One region of the Herminiimonas sp. NPDC097707 genome, then DNA from elsewhere that is predicted to be linked to it. Evidence: predicted binding sites of a transcription regulator. Region 1 holds the regulator's gene; the other holds the start of a gene.
The links. Region 1 encodes FNR, which switches genes on or off when oxygen is low (the NO sensors DNR and NnrR bind a similar motif). Its sites were predicted from a motif close to TTGATNNNNATCAA; they were not measured.
Positions count from the first base shown of each region.

Region 2: a site for FNR is predicted at 1,746-1,759, ahead of ACIQW9_RS12505 (OmpW family protein). Genes of this name have one in related genera too.

Region 1 is NZ_JBIWCI010000001.1:900,439-904,867, reverse strand. Features, by position in the region: gene ACIQW9_RS04240 (ABC transporter permease) at 1-1,547, opposite strand, end outside; gene fdxA (ferredoxin FdxA) at 1,852-2,181, shown strand; gene fnr (fumarate/nitrate reduction transcriptional regulator Fnr) at 2,313-3,068, shown strand; gene ACIQW9_RS04225 (hypothetical protein) at 3,093-3,323, opposite strand; gene ACIQW9_RS04220 (FixH family protein) at 3,340-3,879, opposite strand; gene ccoG (cytochrome c oxidase accessory protein CcoG) at 3,902-4,429, opposite strand, start outside.
Region 2 is NZ_JBIWCI010000001.1:2,573,346-2,577,774, reverse strand. Features, by position in the region: gene ahpF (alkyl hydroperoxide reductase subunit F) at 1-668, shown strand, start outside; gene ACIQW9_RS12515 (YgiW/YdeI family stress tolerance OB fold protein) at 780-1,142, opposite strand; gene ACIQW9_RS12510 (hypothetical protein) at 1,208-1,573, opposite strand; gene ACIQW9_RS12505 (OmpW family protein) at 1,982-2,716, shown strand; gene pncB (nicotinate phosphoribosyltransferase) at 2,720-3,913, opposite strand; gene ACIQW9_RS12495 (methyl-accepting chemotaxis protein) at 4,256-4,429, shown strand, end outside.

The sequences.
Region 1 (4,429 bases):
TCTGCAACGATGCTGGCATTCCACGAGCCGCCGCTGGCAGTGATGGCGCCCGTTATATAAGAAGGGAAGACTGCCGGCAAATAGACGCGTTTCCATTTCAGCCATCCTTTCAGGCCGAGATTGTCGGATGCCAGCCGCAGTTCGTTTGGAATCGTTGCCGCACCGGCCACAACGTTGAACAGGATGTACCACTGCGTACCGAACACCATCAGCGGACTCAGCCAGATATTGGGATTGAGCTGCATGCTTACCAGCACATACACGACCAGCGGAAACATCAGATTGACCGGGAATGCCGCCAGAAACTGGGCCGCGCCCTGCACGCGTTGCGAATATTTCGGACGTAGGCCGATCCAGACTGCAATCGGCACCCAGATCAGCGAAGCCAGTCCGATCAGCAGCAATACACGCAGCAAGGTAATGAGGCCGAGTTTCACGACGTGCAATATTTCCGCCAGGCCGATATCGCTATGGATGAACATCGCAAGTTTGAACACGGCCAGCAAGCTTGCAAACAGAATCAGCGCGTTCCAGATGCGCGGCCACCATGGGTGGATGGCGCGTGCGCTGGTTTGCGGCGAGGTGCCGTCATGCTGCAGGCTGAACCAGCCCAGCGTGCGACGCAACAGGCTCCAGACACGATCCGACAAGGCGCGCATCCAGCGACTGCGCCGTCCCCAATCCAGCAGCCACGAACGCTGTGCCGTATCGCCCTGCGATTCCTCGAAGCGAAATTTGTCAGCCCATGCCAGCAGCGGTCGAAAGAATAATTGGTCGTACAGCACAATCCCGGCCAGCATCGCACCGATGGCCCACAGAATCGCCTGCAGGTCCCTGGCTTCGATCGCCACCGCAATATAGGCGCCGATGCCGGGCAGCTTGATATCCTGTCCGGCAACCGAAATGGCTTCCGCCGCCACCAGGAAAAACCAGCCGCCCGACATCGACATCATCATGTTCCACAGCAGGCCCGGCATGGCATAAGGCAGTTCCATGCGCCAGAAACGCTGCCAGCCTGACAGTCGAAAAACGCGTGCTGCTTCATTGAGCTCGGACGGCACCGTGCGTATCGACTGATACAGGCTGAATGCCATATTCCAGGCTTGCGAAGTAAAAATGGCGAAAATCGCTGCACACTCGACGCCCAGCAGATTGCCGGGAAAGAAAGCGATGAACGGCGCAATTGCAATGGCCTGAAAACCGAGGATAGGCACCGATTGCAGGATATCCAGCATCGGAATCATGACTTTTTCGGCGGCTCGGTATTTGGCGGCAATGGCGGCAAATACAAAGCTGAACAGCAATGAGAACCCGAGCGCCATGAACATGCGCAGAATGGTGCGCAACAGGTAATACGGCAGATACGCTGGATCGAGCGAAATCGGCGTTGCTTCGCCGACCATGAAGGGTCGGCTCATCTGCGCCGCGCCAAATGCCACCGCGAGCAGCACGATCAGTACCAGCGGCAACAGGGCCCAGTCCCAGCGATTGGGCGAGATCGCCAGCAGCGATCGATCGGCCTTGCGCGGGGAAAACAATTCAAACATGCTCACACCTTCTACTCATGATGACCTGGCCTGAAGGCGCGAATATTGTGCAATTCAATATGCGATTCTTTTCTCTTTAAAAATCGCAGAATATGCAGGCTCAACGCGCTTGCGGTCGATTGCGTGGACAAGCCGGCACGAGAAAAGTGTGCAATCTGCCAAATATCAGGATGAAGCAAGTCAATAAAACAATTGTGAACATGCTTTAACAGCCTGTTTCTCATGCAAATTCGATGACAAATTCGGCTATTCGTCTGGCTGACGTTACAATGTCGTCTGTGCCTCATCGTATGGAATGGAGAAAATGCCTTTTGTCGTTACCGAGTCATGCATTCAATGCAAATATACCGATTGCGTGGCGGTATGCCCGATGGACTGCTTTTTCGAAGGCCCTAATTTTCTCGCGATTAATCCGGATGAGTGCATAGATTGTTCAGTGTGTGTGCCTGAATGCCCGGTTAATGCGATCGTTAATGCGGCGGAAATCTCGCCTGAGCAGCAACATTTTGTCGAATTGAACCGGACGCTTTCCCGGCATCCGGACTGGAAACGTATCAGACTGCAGAAGGAACCTCTCCCCGAACATGCAAAATGGGCGGAGCTTAAAGATAAACTACCCTTGCTGCTGGTTTGAGAAAAGTAATCAACGCAGATCGTTATACCGGTTTTGAAAACGCACAGCCGTAGCAGACATCGCCAAACCGATTGCAACGGATATAACCATGAAGTATTTGCCACATTACTTTTAAGATACATGACCAAGACATGAGCAATCCCTCTCCTGACCTTAGCCCGACACTCACCGTTAGCGCTGTGCGCGCCAGTTGCGCTACCTGCAGCATGCACCAGTTGTGCCTGCCGATGGGATTGGGTGAAAACGATATGGATAAGCTGGACCAGATCATAGGCCGTCGTCGCAAGGTGCCGCGCGATGGATATCTGTATCGGATGGATGATCCGTTTACCAATCTGTATGCGGTGCGCATCGGTCATTTCAAGACTTACCAGGTCAATGCAGGCGGCGAACAGCAGATCACCGGCTTCCAGATGGCGGGAGAGTTGCTGGGCATGGATGCCATCAGCACCGATCGTCATCATTGCGATGCGATTGCGCTGGAAGACAGCGAAGTCTGCGAGATTCCGTTTCCGCGCCTGGAAGAATTGTTTGGCAGCATGCCTATCCTGCTGCGCCACTTCCACCGCATGATGAGTCAGGAAATCACGCGCGAACAAAGCGTCATGCTCCTGCTCGGCAATATGCGCGCCGAACAGCGTTTCGCAGCCTTCCTGGTCAATCTGGCTTCGCGTTACGTGGCGCGTGGTTATTCTTCAACCAGCTTCCAGTTGCGCATGTCGCGCGAGGATATCGGCAACTATCTGGGCCTGACGATAGAAAGCATCAGCCGCCTGCTGTCCAAGTTCAAGAAACAGGGCTTGCTGAAAGTGAGCAACCGCGAAATCGAATTGCTCGATCCGGTCACTCTGAAGGCAATGGCCGCCGGCACCGAAACCTGCGGCTGATTGCAGCGCCAGACTGCTATAGCGTCATCCGGCTTTTTTCGGCTCTTCGTTCAGATAAAGAGTCAGAAAGCTGGAAAGCGCGCAGAACAGCCACAGGGCAAAGAAGCCTATCGTATAAGCCGCCATCGGCTGCAAGGCGACCTTGCTGCTGCTGAATGTCAGCAGGTAGGGATCGAACACAGAGAAAAACAGGCCTTCCGCCACAATCGCAGCGAGAAAAGACGGCCATAGAACGATCATCAACAGTCGTCGCATTGTGTGTGCTCCCCTTTTATTTTTTCTCTGCCTCATCTGCTTCAATCACGATCTTGCGTTCTGCCGGCCATGACCAGTGAGCGTTCAGACGCCAATCGCGCTGTTCATTTTCGACCAGAACCTGCCAGCGTCCCATCTCGAGCACCGGTAATGCTACTGCAAAATTTCCGTTTTGATCCGGTTGCAGCAACAGCACGAGGTCTTTTTCCGGAATGGTTGCATGGATCAGCCGCATATTGAGGTTGCCGGTGGCTTGTCTGGCCGTATTCGCCACGCTGCCCGTCAGCATGCGGGTGGACGCATCGTACTGCGCGCTGAAGCGCACACCGAGATCAGTGGCCACACGATCGCGCCGCAAATCCTGATTGATCGCCTTGCCCTGCTTGTAGTAATCGTCGACCACCAGTGCATCCTGCCTGGAAACGGCAATCCAGATCGTGATGCTTCCGGCGATGACCACGATGAACGGTCCCAGCATCAGCAGCCACGGCCAGCGATGTTTGTACCAGGGTCCTTCATTTGCTGTCTGGTTCAGTAGCGGTGCTGTGCGTGCCATCGTATTTTCCTTTTCTTGCGTATCAGCGCGGCACAAAAAATACCGCATCTTCGGTGACTTGCAGACGGCGGTCATCCACCGCCTGCAGCGTCACGCTAATTTTGTTGGAACCCGGTTCGCCCTGCCCCTGATCGGTACGCAGGCGTATCGGTACGGCGCGTGTTTCAGTAGCAGCCAGATCGACTTCATCCGGTGTAACCAGGCGCAGCGATTCTATGCCGTACACGCTGATGCGATAACGATGTGCAGATTCAGAAGTGTTCATGATCTGCAGACGGTAGACATTTTCTATCATCCCGTCTTCCACTTCACGGCCCATTGCACCGCGATCACGGATCACGTCGAGTTTGAGCGGCGTGCGCAGCGCCAGTGCGGTGATGAATACAATCACGATCGCCAGCAGGATGCCGGTATAGATCAGCACCCGCGGCCGGAAGGCGCGGCGCCGCACTTCCTTGGGTGACAGATTGTTAGTCAGCGCATTCTCGGTTGAGTAGCGTATCAAGCCGCGCGGCGAGCCTACCTTGTCCATCACGGAATTGCACGCATC
Region 2 (4,429 bases), 1.7 Mb from region 1:
AAGGCAAAACCGTGATCCTCGCCACCGGCGCACGCTGGAGAACCATCGACGTGCCGGGTGAAAACGAATACCGCAACAAGGGTGTTGCGTATTGCCCGCACTGCGACGGCCCACTGTTCAAGGGCAAACGCGTAGCGGTGATCGGCGGCGGCAATTCCGGTGTCGAAGCGGCGATCGATCTGGCCGGTATCGTCGGCCATGTGACCCTGATCGAGTTCGGTGCAGAGTTGCGTGCCGATGCAGTATTGCAGCGCAAGTTGCACAGCATGCCCAACGTCACCGTGATCACGTCAGCACAAACGACGGAAATCACCGGCGATGGTAAACGCGTCAACGGCCTGGTTTACAAGGACCGCAAGACCGAAAAAGTGAAGACGGTCGAACTGGAAGGCGTCTTCATCCAGATCGGTCTGGTGCCAAACACCGAGTGGCTGAAAGGCACGCTTGCCTTGTCACGTCACGGCGAGATCGAAGTCGACGCACGCGGTCAAACGTCTATCCCCGGCGTATTCGCTGCCGGCGACGTGACTACGGTGCCGTTCAAGCAGATCGTGATCGCAGTCGGCGAGGGCTCCAAGGCAGCATTGAGCGCCTTCGATTACCTGATCCGTAATTCGGAGACGGAAGATGAAGCTGCTGCTGACACAGCAGAAGCAGTGACCGCATAAGCAAATGCATCACGCAATAAAAAAGCCGCAGCAATGCGGCTTTTTTATTGGTCGTTATAGAAAATTCTGCTTTCGTTCCTCGAACGCTAAAAATTTGCCAAGACGAAATTCCTAATTCACCAGCGTCAGTACATCAACATCGATTTCCGGCGTCGACAGAAAATCTTTTTCAACCTCGCCGCGTATTTCAACTTTCGTTTTTTCATCTACCTTCTTGTTGATGAAATGCTTGCCATCGATATCGACCCTGATTTCTGATGTGCCATCAGAAAAAATGTATTTTTCATTTCCTACTTTTTTGACGATAAATCCGCGCAGCGTAACCGGTTGGTCATCAACCGGATGTTTAAGAATTTCAGCGATAGAAGTAAGGGTCGCTTGCGTCGTTGGGCCAACATACTGCGCCGATGCCGCCGATGAGAAGCCGATTGCCGACAAAGCAATGATGAGTGCTGCGATGTTTTTTTGTTTCATTTTCACTCCCTCAGTAAGATTGATATGCTCACAAAAATCATGTCTCTTTACGCATTCTCTCGGTTTCAAAAATTGTATTCACCGAATACATATTTGTCGAAACTGAATTTGCTACCACCCGGCAGCGTATCTACCAAGCGCTTGGCATTTTTTGCCGAGATAAAGACATCCGCCATCTGATCCTTGCAGCGAAACCTGGTCGCAGGACTCAAAATGGTATTGGCCTTGATCCTGATGTGACGAAAGCTCTTCGCTTTCTCGCTACAAATCAAAAAATGCTGCTCCTGCCGAAAACCGGAGAGCGGTATATGCAGCCACCATCCTTCATCGCCAGCATACGGCACCACTGTCGACCATTGGGTATTACGCTCGTTCAACAGGTTGGCGCGCAACTCTTCATTGACTCGTTTGATTGCTTCTATCTTGTTCATGGCTACTTTATCGAAACACGGTGGATGCATTGCATCCAAAGACATCAGGATAAAGCAAATGCGGGTTATCCATGCGTCTTTGACACGCCACAAATAAAAAAGCCCATAGTCTATGGGCTTGTTGTTTTCTTGATCATTGCTCGCATTCAGTGGCAAGCGCAAGGCGAAAACCTTGATGACGATCAAGTTCACGCATCAATATACATGCGATTCTCGCAGCGAGGTATGAGAGATCGAAACATGTTGCGTATCCGCCAAACGGCGCGATACATCACATTACCCAACAGGAAATCAGGCTATTATTTTCAGACACATGGCACGCCATGCGTAAGCTGCAACCGAACTATGAGAAAGCGCTTCGCCGCAGCAACAGGCGACTCACCAGCTGGGCCATAAAGGAGACAAGCAATGAAAGCATCTTTGACTTTCCGTGTGTTGCCACAACTCGCCGCCGTCACCGCATTTTCTGCGCTGGCGGCTTTTTCTTTGCCTGCCGCCGCGCAAAGTGCCGGCGACAATATCGTCAACGTGGGCTGGTTTCATTTACGACCGAATGAATCCAGTGAACCGCTCTACAGTCGCATGGCACCAATCGGCCCTAAAGCCGGCAGTAGTGCCAGTATCAGCAATGCCGACACCCTCGGAATTGCCTTCACTCACTTCTTCACCGATAACTTTGCTCTCACCGCCGACTTGGGCGTACCGCCGAAATTCAAATTGTATGGCGGTGGCACGATTGCCGCTCTTGGCGAGCTCGGCACAGCCAAACAATGGAGTCCTGCTGTTATTGCGAAATGGTATTTCGGCGACAGAAATTCGCAACTACGTCCATTCGTTGGCCTTGGCGCAACGCGCGTCTGGTATAGCGGCGTCGAATTGTCGAAAAACTTGCAAGCTAGTGTTACTGGCGGAGTTGGCACTGCGACCGCCAATCTCAGTTCATCATGGGCTCCAGTCGCCAATGTAGGCTTAACGTACAACATCGACAAAAACTGGTCGCTAGGCTTCTCCGTTGCATATATCCCACTCAAAACCGATGCTGAGATCATCGGCCGCGTTGGTGGAACCGTAGTCTCCAGAAACACAACGACGTTGACAATTGACCCGCTCGTCACCTTCCTCTCGGTAGGTTACAAGTTCTGAGCATTACTTGAGCGCAGGATGATGAAAAACCTGGCGCAGGTAAGCCAGGAAGGTCTCATCCCTGCATAAGGTCTTGCCGGCAGAATCGGACAGCTTGGCGACAGGCTGTCCGTTACACACCATCAGCTTCATCACGATATTCAGTGCCGGGATACCGGTATCGTTGGATAGATTGGTGCCTATTCCGAAACCGGTCAGCGCGCGATCTGCAAAGTGTCGGTACAGCGAAAAAGCGCCCGGCAAATCCAGGGCATCGGAAAACACCAGCCGCTTGCTGCCCGCATCGATACGCAAACGCGCGTAGTGCGCTAGCGCTTTCTCTCCCCATTCGACCGGATCGCCGGAATCATGGCGCAAGCCATCGAACAGTTTGGCAAAGTACAAATCGAAATCTGCCAGGAAGGCATCCATCCCCACCACGTCGGTCAATGCGATACCCAGATCACCGCGATATTCCTGCACCCAATCCTCCAGCGCCGCTTTTTGAAAATCGCGCAGACGTACGCCGAACGATTGATAGGCTTGCAGATATTCATGTGCCATCGTGCCGATAGGCGTCAAACCGTATTTTTGCGCCAGGTGTACATTCGAGGTTCCGGTGAAATACTGCGGCACTTCTCTTGCCAGGGTAACGACGACTTCTTCCTGCCAGGCCGCAGAGAAACGACGGCGCAAACCGAAGTCGAAAAATTCAAACGGATTTTTTCTCGTCGCTTCCTTGCCGAAATTTTTCAACAGGTGAATTTTTTCCTGCAGACGCCGCCGCGCTTCCACCAATGCCGCTTGCTGATCGAAGCGACGGAAATAAAGTTCATTGACGATATAGAGCACGAAAATCTCAAAGCCCATCACATGCACTTGCGGGCCGATCGCACGTATGCGCAGCGCCGGACCATCGGCCGCTACCGTAATGAATTTGCGCTGGAAGCGAAAAACCGTGAGGAAATCCACGAAATCGCTTTTCATGAAACGCAGGCTGCGCAAATAAAGCAACTCATCATCGCGAAACGCCAGTGTACAAAGATGATCCAGCTCACGCTCCACATCGGCCTTGAGTTCGCTCAGCGGATACGATGGTGCATTGCGGCAAACAAACTCATATTCCGTCTGCGCTTCGGGATGGCTATGCAGCAAGGCCTGCCACATGGTGAATTTATAGAGGTCGTTTTCCAGCAGGCTATTGACGATAGGGGGCATGGCGGGTCCGGAAAGAAAACACGTTGATCAAGCCAGCATGCGGCCTGATTCGCACGGCTATTGTTTTTTGAAAATCTGCCGATACAAGATGCAGGGATATTAAAAAGAGTCGGCTTCACACTGGCCATTTTATCCAATGGATAGCGTTGTCAGATTTTAACCACCTCACTCATTCTCCCTTGAGACTTGACGCACTGGCATGGTGCCAACGCACAACAATTCAATGTGCTTCACGCACCGATCCGGTAGAAATCATCATTTATGCAGTTATGATGTTTCCATGGGGAATGATCGCCACGCGGTAATCTTGGTACAACAAAAAGCAATGGATGGAAGTAAGCGATGAATAATGTCATACGTAAGCTAACCAAACTTGGTGTCGGTGCAAAACTTGCCACCATCTCTTTTATATTGATTGCCATCGTCTTCGGTATTTTTGTATGGGCAACGGGCCAGGCAAGCAGCACCATGCTGGAACAGCGCGCAAGCGAGGAAGTCTCAGCCAGAAGCAGACTC